DNA from 2 places in the Vibrio sp. 1401 genome. Region 2 is predicted to be linked to the other one. Evidence: riboswitches for the same ligand, from Rfam matches in the RefSeq annotation. Region 2 holds a riboswitch; the other holds the start of a gene.
What was found. Region 2 has a riboswitch for cyclic di-GMP ahead of R7Z77_RS09135 (TfoX/Sxy family DNA transformation protein). Riboswitches for the same ligand answer to the same signal wherever they lie in the genome.
Positions count from the first base shown of each region.

Region 1 (4,165 bases), on a different contig from region 2:
ATTCCAGGCTCGTAATGATTTGCGCTTTCTTTCCACTGCATACAGTAACCAGAATATGGGAAAGGTTTACATTGATAAATGCCCCCGTCGCTGGCAAGCACTTTTGTGCCCGCCGTGTAGCTAGATAGTCCTTCAGGGAAGACAAAATCGTACTCATCAGATGGTGGTGGAGTAACTGACTCTTCTTTTAAGTGAAAGTCGAGTGTTTGCTGATCCACCAAGTTGCCATCTTTATCCTTAATACGTGTTACGAGCATATGGTGACCCGGCTCCGATTTACTTAAAGCGAGCGATATCGCCTCTACCGAGCCGTCTTTCATTTCGTTTGCCCAACTTGCAAGTGGTTCGCGATGGTGATTGTAAACGGTGAGTTCTGCATTTAAATCGCCTTCAGCAGTTAGTGTCAGATCCAACGTTGTCGGTGTTGACTCAATGATATACTCGTCTGCTAAGCCATCTACTGTGAGTGAGTATTCTGGAACAGGAGTTTCAATGTTATAACCGATCTCTACTCGCTCAAGGCCGCTATTTGCTTGCAGATACACCGGATTAGTACCATAAACAGGAGTGAATTTATCCTCTGCATACTGCCCGGCTTGCAGTTTTGCTTGTTCTTGGTTTAGCTTAGTCGCGAGTGCGTAAGACCAGTTTTTCGCTTGGCCCATTGCTGCATCGGTAATTTCTAGTTCAGTTCTATACGCCACGTTTTCACCTGCTTGATCAAATACGCGCGTATAAACCGAATCCCCAATATTTAAATCCATTGTAGGAATAATTTGACCGCCTTGCTTCCAATCTGGAATTACGGGACTGTCACCATCAAATTTCACATCGATCACGTTATAAAATGAGGCTGCAGTGTCGCCAACATCCCATACTGCCAGGATGACATGGTATCCCTCGCGAGTAGGCACATTACATTGATGGCTTACCTGTTTCGGGGGTTGAACCATATTGCCGTCGACGACACAGAAAGGAGTTAGATCAAAAGAGTCTCGTGATAGTGAAGCGTTTGGGTTCCAATCAGGCTTGGTGATGTAATATTTCCAGTCGCGCGTCACGTGGTTAGCGGTAAATGTCCATTCAAAAGTTTGTGTACCTGCTTGAATAGTGCGTTTTACCCAACGGTCGGCAGTTTGCTCATCAAGGGCAGCTGCTAAAGCGGTTTCGGCACTCGCTATTTTACCATCGCGAGGCCCTGTTTCGGGAAAGCCATCAGGGCCTTCAACGCTTTGCGGTTCATATTGAATCGCACCGCAGTTATTATTTTTTTCGTTAGTATCTGGCGTTGGATACTTACATAGTGCCGAGCGACTTGCAGCGACACCACCATTGGTTTCTGATACATAACCGTGAGCCGCAGCACCTGAGCTAATGCTTGCAAGTGCTAACGCGAGTACGGATTTGGTTGGAAATGATTTCATCACATGTCCTCTGTTATGGCTGACAAACTAGTGTCACACCCCGGCGCATGCTGAGCATAAAGCAACGCTACAGAAATTGGACTTCTGTAACACTGCGTCATGGTAACCCCGCTATCATGAGCATTCTTTTAGATTTTTAAATGCAGACAGACCGGAAGCTTTGCGTCCCACCCTTTCGAATGGTTTGCCGAAATGTGATTGAGCAGCCAAAATTTAGCTTAAGAATTTACATGTGGAAAAGTAAACGTCACTGACATGGAATCCTGTTCTCAAATTGAAAGATAACGATATCTTAACCTCGTCAATATTGTGCAGTGTCGTCTTGCAAGGCATTGATTTTAATTTTGTTTTTATCTTTTTTATAGTCACGGTGAATGGGTGGAGGTTTGTTGGGGATAAGTGGAGAGGAATCGTGCTAAGGGTGGAAGAAGTTCTGTCTAAAGGGCGGAGTGTACCGCCCTTTGAATGGTGTTATTTCGGCATGATGACAGTATCAATCACGTGAATGACACCGTTTTTAGCTTTCACATCGGTTGCAATGACATTTGCATCGTTAACCATGACTTTATCGCCCATGGTTTTAATCATCACATCTTGCCCCTGAACCGTAGTCGCTTTGTCTAGCTTAACAACATCGGCAGCCATCACTTTCCCTGGGACGACGTGATAAGTCAAAACAGATACTAACTTGTCTTTGTTTTCCGGCATTAAGAGCATGTCGACTGTGCCGTCTGGCAGTTTTGCAAAAGCGTCATCCGTTGGTGCAAAAACAGTAAATGGGCCTTCCCCTTTGAGAGTGTCAACCAGGCCCGCTGCTTTCACCGCAGCAACAAGCGTATTGAAAGAGCCATTTTCAGCGGCAACGTCGACAATATCGGCTTTCATCATGCCATGCTCATGAGCCTGAACGGGAAGCATAAAAGATAATGTCGCCATCAGTGTAGCCGCGATAACTAAGATACGTTTGAACACAGTGTGTTCCTTACTAGTTGAGGGTACAACGGGTTCCCTGGAGTGTGTTTGCATTTGTACGCATCGTGATTGAAAGATGATCATCGCGTCCTACTTTCTTTTGAGGGCCTAACATGTCGCGCAAGAATTCGTCTGCCTTCTTGTTTCACATCGGCTCGTTTCCGCCACGCCCATAAGCGCTCTCTTGCTGCCTTAGCTGTGTTGTCTGGTGCGATAATAGGTGCAAGGTAACGGCTATCTGGCTGCAACTGATACATGACAGCTTCCATCTGGGTCATTGTCCAGGGCTCGAATAAAAGAGGGGGAGGAACCATTTGTAACTCAGGCACCCACTTGTAGATGAACGTACCGTTAGGATCATGTTCTTGGGCTTGCTTGATCGGATTATAAATACGGATTGTGTTAGTCCCGGTTACTCCTGCTTGCATTTGGAATTGTGGGTAATGAATTCCAGGCTCAAAGTCGAGAAACAGTTGCGCTAAATGCGTTACACCTACTCGCCAATCCATGTTCATGTGGTGAGTAAGAAAGCTAACCAGCATGGCACGCATGCGAAAGTTAATGTAACCAGTGTGGTGCAAACAGCGCATGCAGGCATCAATCAAAGGTACGCCAGTATGCCCGGATTTCCATGCTGCTAACTTTTCTTCATCGAAAGTACTACTTTGTTTAATCAATGGTTCGTAAGCCCGATTAACGCAGTAAAACTCCATGTCGTATTCCGATTCGAATTTTTGGATGAAGTGACAGTGCCAATGAAGCCGTGAAGACAATGCAATTAAGCTGCGACGAAACCCAGCGACTTTCCAGTGTTTCAAAAGGTATTGATAAACTTCACGCAAGGATATGTTACCCCAAGCGAGATATGGAGAAAGTCGAGTACAGGCTGTGCGTGAGGCTGTGGGACTAGAAATGCTTCGATAGTAATCACGACCTCGACGATGAAAAAAGTCCTCTAGTGTTTTCCAAGCGAGCCGGCTTCCTCCCGTTTGCATTCCTTTGCATTTTGATAGCCAGGATGGTGGTGGCGAAAACGAACAGCCGAGAGTTTCTGCATCCAATGAATGCAATAAGTCGGTTTGGAGCTCAATAGGGTTTATTGAGGCTCTCATGACAGAGTCCCAATGTTTGTCCCAACCTTGCCGGTTTTTTGCACCTCTGATAACAGCACCGTGTTCGAACTCAAACCAGTCGATGTTCTGCTCATACAGCCAAGCGGCAACTTGTTTGTCGCGCTCAAAGGTGCAGTTGAGTCCTATTTCTTGGTGAGAAAAAACAGCGTTGATTTGATATTGCGCTTGAATTGATTGGAAACATGCTAAGGCATCGTCATACAGCACCGTGATTCGATGCCCATACGCTTTGAGCGTCTCATCCATGTCTTGCAGTGATTGCCAAACAAATCGCCAGTGGCGCTCAGAATAGTGTGGGTTGTTCAATAGCAATGGTTCAACAATATATAAAAGCACAGTTGGGTGCTTTGTTGATAATGCTTGAGTTAGTGGTTGATGGTCAGTCAGCCTTAAATCTCGTTTTAACCACACGACATTGATTGTTTGCATCGGAATCCTCTTTGTTTCCGATGTTGTACGCAAGTAAACCGAAGAAATCTCATCCAATGATCGGTTTTATTCCACAAAACGTAGAGGTAACTTTTAGGGAGGTGACACATGGCAATACCATTGAGTAAGTTACAAAAATACTTCTATGTAGACAAATTGGTCATTCATTCGCTTGATTTCGCATTGTACCAGGCATCTGTCGTGATT
Region 1 covers NZ_JAWOWF010000037.1:3,480-7,644, forward strand. Annotated here, with positions in the region: gene gbpA (N-acetylglucosamine-binding protein GbpA) at 1-1,424, opposite strand, end outside; cyclic di-GMP riboswitch class I at 1,523-1,623, opposite strand; gene R7Z77_RS17185 (fasciclin domain-containing protein) at 1,896-2,396, opposite strand; gene R7Z77_RS17190 (cryptochrome/deoxyribodipyrimidine photo-lyase family protein) at 2,477-3,958, opposite strand; gene R7Z77_RS17195 (DUF6482 family protein) at 4,067-4,165, shown strand, end outside.
Region 1: linked by a shared signal. The riboswitch ahead of gbpA (N-acetylglucosamine-binding protein GbpA) and the one ahead of R7Z77_RS09135 (TfoX/Sxy family DNA transformation protein) in region 2 are both predicted to bind cyclic di-GMP.

Region 2 (4,165 bases):
CAATGTAGAGCGTCCAGAAGACTTCAATCAACACTCCATCGAGTTTATTAAACAGCAAGCTGTATGTGCTTAAAACTGAGTGCATCCACTGAATAGGAGAGCCGCTATAGCTCTCCTAGTTGATATCCACATTGCCAACATGCACCAAATTGCCCTTCGTTTATTTCATGACATTTTGGGCATTGCCAATCTTGATACTCATGCCTATCGGATTGTTTTCGATATGCTTTTACTATTTCTTCAGCTTTCATCTTTTGTGCAGTGTCAAAAAGCCACACATAAGGATCGGTATCATCACCAAACGGCAGTTCTCCTTTTAAGCCGAAAATACCTTCTCCACGAACTTCACAGTAAATTTGTTCCACTTTAAGCAGCTCACATACAATGTGTGCTTCTGCTGGGTTTTTAGCGATAAATATTTTCATCAAAATACCCACTTCACCAATTACGAGTTTTGCTGACTTGGTGTCGGCCTTACTTTATTCATAACCCATTTAGTGATGATTGGAAATAGTCCCAATAGCGCAAAAGACGCTAATACTGCGGGTGAAACAATGCCCGATAGGCTTTCAATTGTTGCTAATTGAGTACCTGCATTCAGATATACGGCTGTGCCTGGCAGCATACCTATTTGGCTAGTGAGATAAAATCTACCTACAGACATCGGCGTTAAGCCCATCAGTAAGTTGATTAGAAAGAAAGGGAATACAGGGATTAGACGCAAGGAAAATAGATAAAAAGCTCCGTCTTTTTCGACACCTTGATTAATTGCGTTGAGTTTATTTCCGAATTTGTTTTGTACCCAGTCACGCAATAAGTATCGGCTGCTCAAGAAGGCCAGTGTTGCCCCCATAGTGCTAGCGAAAGAAACCAGTAGCAAGCTTGTCCAAAAACCAAATAAGGCTGCACCAAGTAAGGTGACTACTGCCGCTCCTGGGATAGAAAAAGCGGTAATTGCAATGTAGGTAAAAAAGTAAATCGCAGCCGAGAATACAAAATTCTGATCGATGTATGTAGTTAGTGCTTCTTGTTGGGCTTTTGCATTCTCTAAGGTTAAATACTGGCCAAAGTTAATACCTAAAAAGACGATAGCCGCTAGTAGGATGAGACCTAATATCAGTTTCTTATTCATAATTTTGATTCCAATTTGGGATATATGTAATAAGACAGTAGGAAAACCGAAAAAATTTCACAAAAAAACCGCAGATTAGACTGCGGTTTTACAAGATAGTTTTTAGGCCGACTTTTATTGGAGGCCGTTCATCAACTCATCTCGGCGAGCTTGAGGTACCACACTCCAATGAGTGCCGTTGATAGCCCCTTCTAGTGCCCATAGCAACTCAATGTTGACGGTTGCAGAGTGCGTATCTCTTATCGCTTTATAGGCGTTAAGCGCACCTTCCTCTTCAAGCTTCTCTACGGATTCGATGCCGGCTTTTTTTAGCATGCGCTCGGTAGCCAGTCGTAAGTTAGGCAAATCTTTCAAACGGTTAGGCTTTGTACTTGCTTGCTGTTCTTTCTCAAGCTTTGCCTTTTTCAATGATTGATTCGCTACTTCGATTAAGCGTTCGCTTGATTCCCATAAATCGCTGGAAATAGCGTAGTACTTTGTAACGACTGGAAAGCCACGTTTTTTATAAACGTAAGGCTTTAGCCCTTGTTTCTCGAAGTCAGATGAAGTTTTTTGGTCTGCTCTGATATGAAGCTGATTGTTTACCACTAGTGCAAACATTGTTTCATCAGCGAATAGTCCGAAGCCACCAAACATTGAGCGCGACTTGATATTACCAAGTGCCTCAAATAGCTTCATAGAGTCTTTGAGTATCGGTTTATCCATGTTTTGTTATCTCGGTGTAATTAATATTACGCCACCAAAAGTCAGGTCCGAGAGAGTAGCAAACATGCGTAAAAACAATGTCATTACAGAGTAAAGTCATTGCTTACACACTTGCCATCGGTAACCCCGCTACCTTCCATATCGTAATATGGTTCAGGCCGGAGGCTTTGCGTCCCACTCTTTCGAATGGTTTGCCCTGTGCGTGACACAATGAGCATACTTCTTATATTGAATTAACATCACGGTTTAGCGTTAAAAGTGTGATTTCGGTTCAATAAAAATGATAGATTGAATGCTCTATTTTGCATATGGAAAGGTGCAAATTGGCCTTTGAAAAGGAGTTCTTAATATATATTACATTTATATAAAACAGGGAGTTAACGTTAGTCAATTGTTATTAGAGTGGTGTGAAGTATTAGAGAATGCTTAATTTTTCCAAAAAAATAAGCGCCCCTGTAGAGCGCTTATTTAACACGGTTAAATACAGTGAAATTTAGTTCATTTTTTTCACAGTATTTCGAATTACAAGCTCAGGTTGCATCTCGAAAATTCGTTTTTCGTGTTCTTTATCTTTGATACGCTCAAGTAGAATTTCGAATGCATTTTTACCAACACGACGTTTAGGTTGGTGGATAGTCGTTAGCGGTGGAGAGAAGTATTCCGCAAGCTCGATGTTGTCGTAGCCGATCACTGAAATATCTTCAGGAATTTTGATCCCGTTTTGTTGCAAGCGGCTCATTAGGCCTAGAGCCATTGTGTCGTTAAAACAGAATACCGCCGTCGGGCGCTTGTCCATTGCGGTAATTTTATCTGCAACTAATACGGCCGTATCACATTCAAAGTTACCTTCAAGGATCCAGTCTTCATTTACAGCTAGGTTCGCTTCGCTCATTGCGCGACGGAAACCTGCAATGCGCTCTTGGCAAGCAAGCTTTTCAAAATGACCGCTTAGACAAGCGATATCCGTATGACCATTGTCAATCAGATGTTTGGTTGCAATGTAGCCACCTTCTTCTGAGTTATCCATGATCTTGTCTGCTTGTGAGCTCTCTGGGCCCCAATCCATGACCACTTTAGGAATGTCCGCATGACGGTCAAGCATCTCTTTTAGTTCTTCGGTTAAGTCAGAACACATCACTAGGATGCCATCAACGCGCTTTTCAGCCAGCATACGAATGTAATCGCGTTGTTTTTCGTAAATCCCGCCTGTGTTACATAAAATCAGAGTATAGCCTTGGCGGTAACAGTAGCTCTCAACGCCATCAATCACTTCTGAGAAAAATAGGTTAGTTGATTGAGTTACTAACATGCCAATCGTACGAGTTGAGTTGCATTTTAGGCTGCGTGCAACGGCACTTGGCGCGTAATTCAGCTCGTCAACGGCTTTCATTACTTTTTCTTGCGTTGCTTCTGCAACGAAACGCGTTTTATTGATAACGTGCGAAACTGTCGTAGTGGAAACGCCGGCTAAGCGAGCAACGTCTTTTATCGTGGCCATAAATGGTGTCCTGTATCGAGCTACTGAAATATGTCGTATTGGATGTACCTGATGCTCTAATGGTTTCACACCTAGCAATATAAAATTGGCGCTAAGTGTCTCGGCAGCGGTTGATCCAAGTGCGACAAAAGGGTACGTAGCAGCATCGGTCGATGAATTTTATCTTTTTTCTATCTGATGAGAAATTGCCATCAACCTGTTAAGAAAACACAAAAACCGCTATATTTCAGCGGTTTACATATAAATCATATTTAATCGTTTGCGCTCACATTTTAGCCCTATGTGAACTGACTAGCAATGTTTTCAGCAAGAGATTTGTGTATTTGAAGTCACATTTTGACTGCTAAATAACCAAGCGTCTTTGCGCTAAGTTAAGGCAAACGAATATTATACCCAAGTTACTTACAATTGGTCACTTTCAGGCATACAGGAAGCCCGATAGGCAGGCTCCCTAAAAATAGGCGGCAATTATTCACCAAGAAGGTAGGCGCTGTCTAGTTTACAAAATGCAACTAATAGTTTCGCGACACTCGAGTAAAATCCAAATTCGTCGAATTGTTTACATTTGTCTGAAAACTGAGGTAACCAAGACATCAATTGTTGCTGGATAAAGTCGTTTTGTTTAACGAAGGCTTCTTCCATGTGTTTTTCTTGTTCAAGCTCGTTTGAGCGGATAATCATGTTCCCGAGAAAGTCGAGCTCAACGGCTAAGTGATCCGCAGGTTCCTTTAGGTTTTCGTCTACTTGAACGCCAAATTCAGCCATCAACTTTTCCATTTCCTCAGCTGGCTTGTCATTCAGTAAACCTGATTCACCAATGTACATGGATG
Region 2 covers NZ_JAWOWF010000013.1:50,580-54,744, forward strand. Annotated here, with positions in the region: gene R7Z77_RS09120 (alpha/beta fold hydrolase) at 1-73, shown strand, start outside; gene R7Z77_RS09125 (DUF2007 domain-containing protein) at 105-425, opposite strand; gene R7Z77_RS09130 (TVP38/TMEM64 family protein) at 446-1,132, opposite strand; gene R7Z77_RS09135 (TfoX/Sxy family DNA transformation protein) at 1,247-1,837, opposite strand; cyclic di-GMP riboswitch class I at 1,954-2,043, opposite strand; gene purR (HTH-type transcriptional repressor PurR) at 2,331-3,335, opposite strand; gene torD (molecular chaperone TorD) at 3,804-4,165, opposite strand, start outside.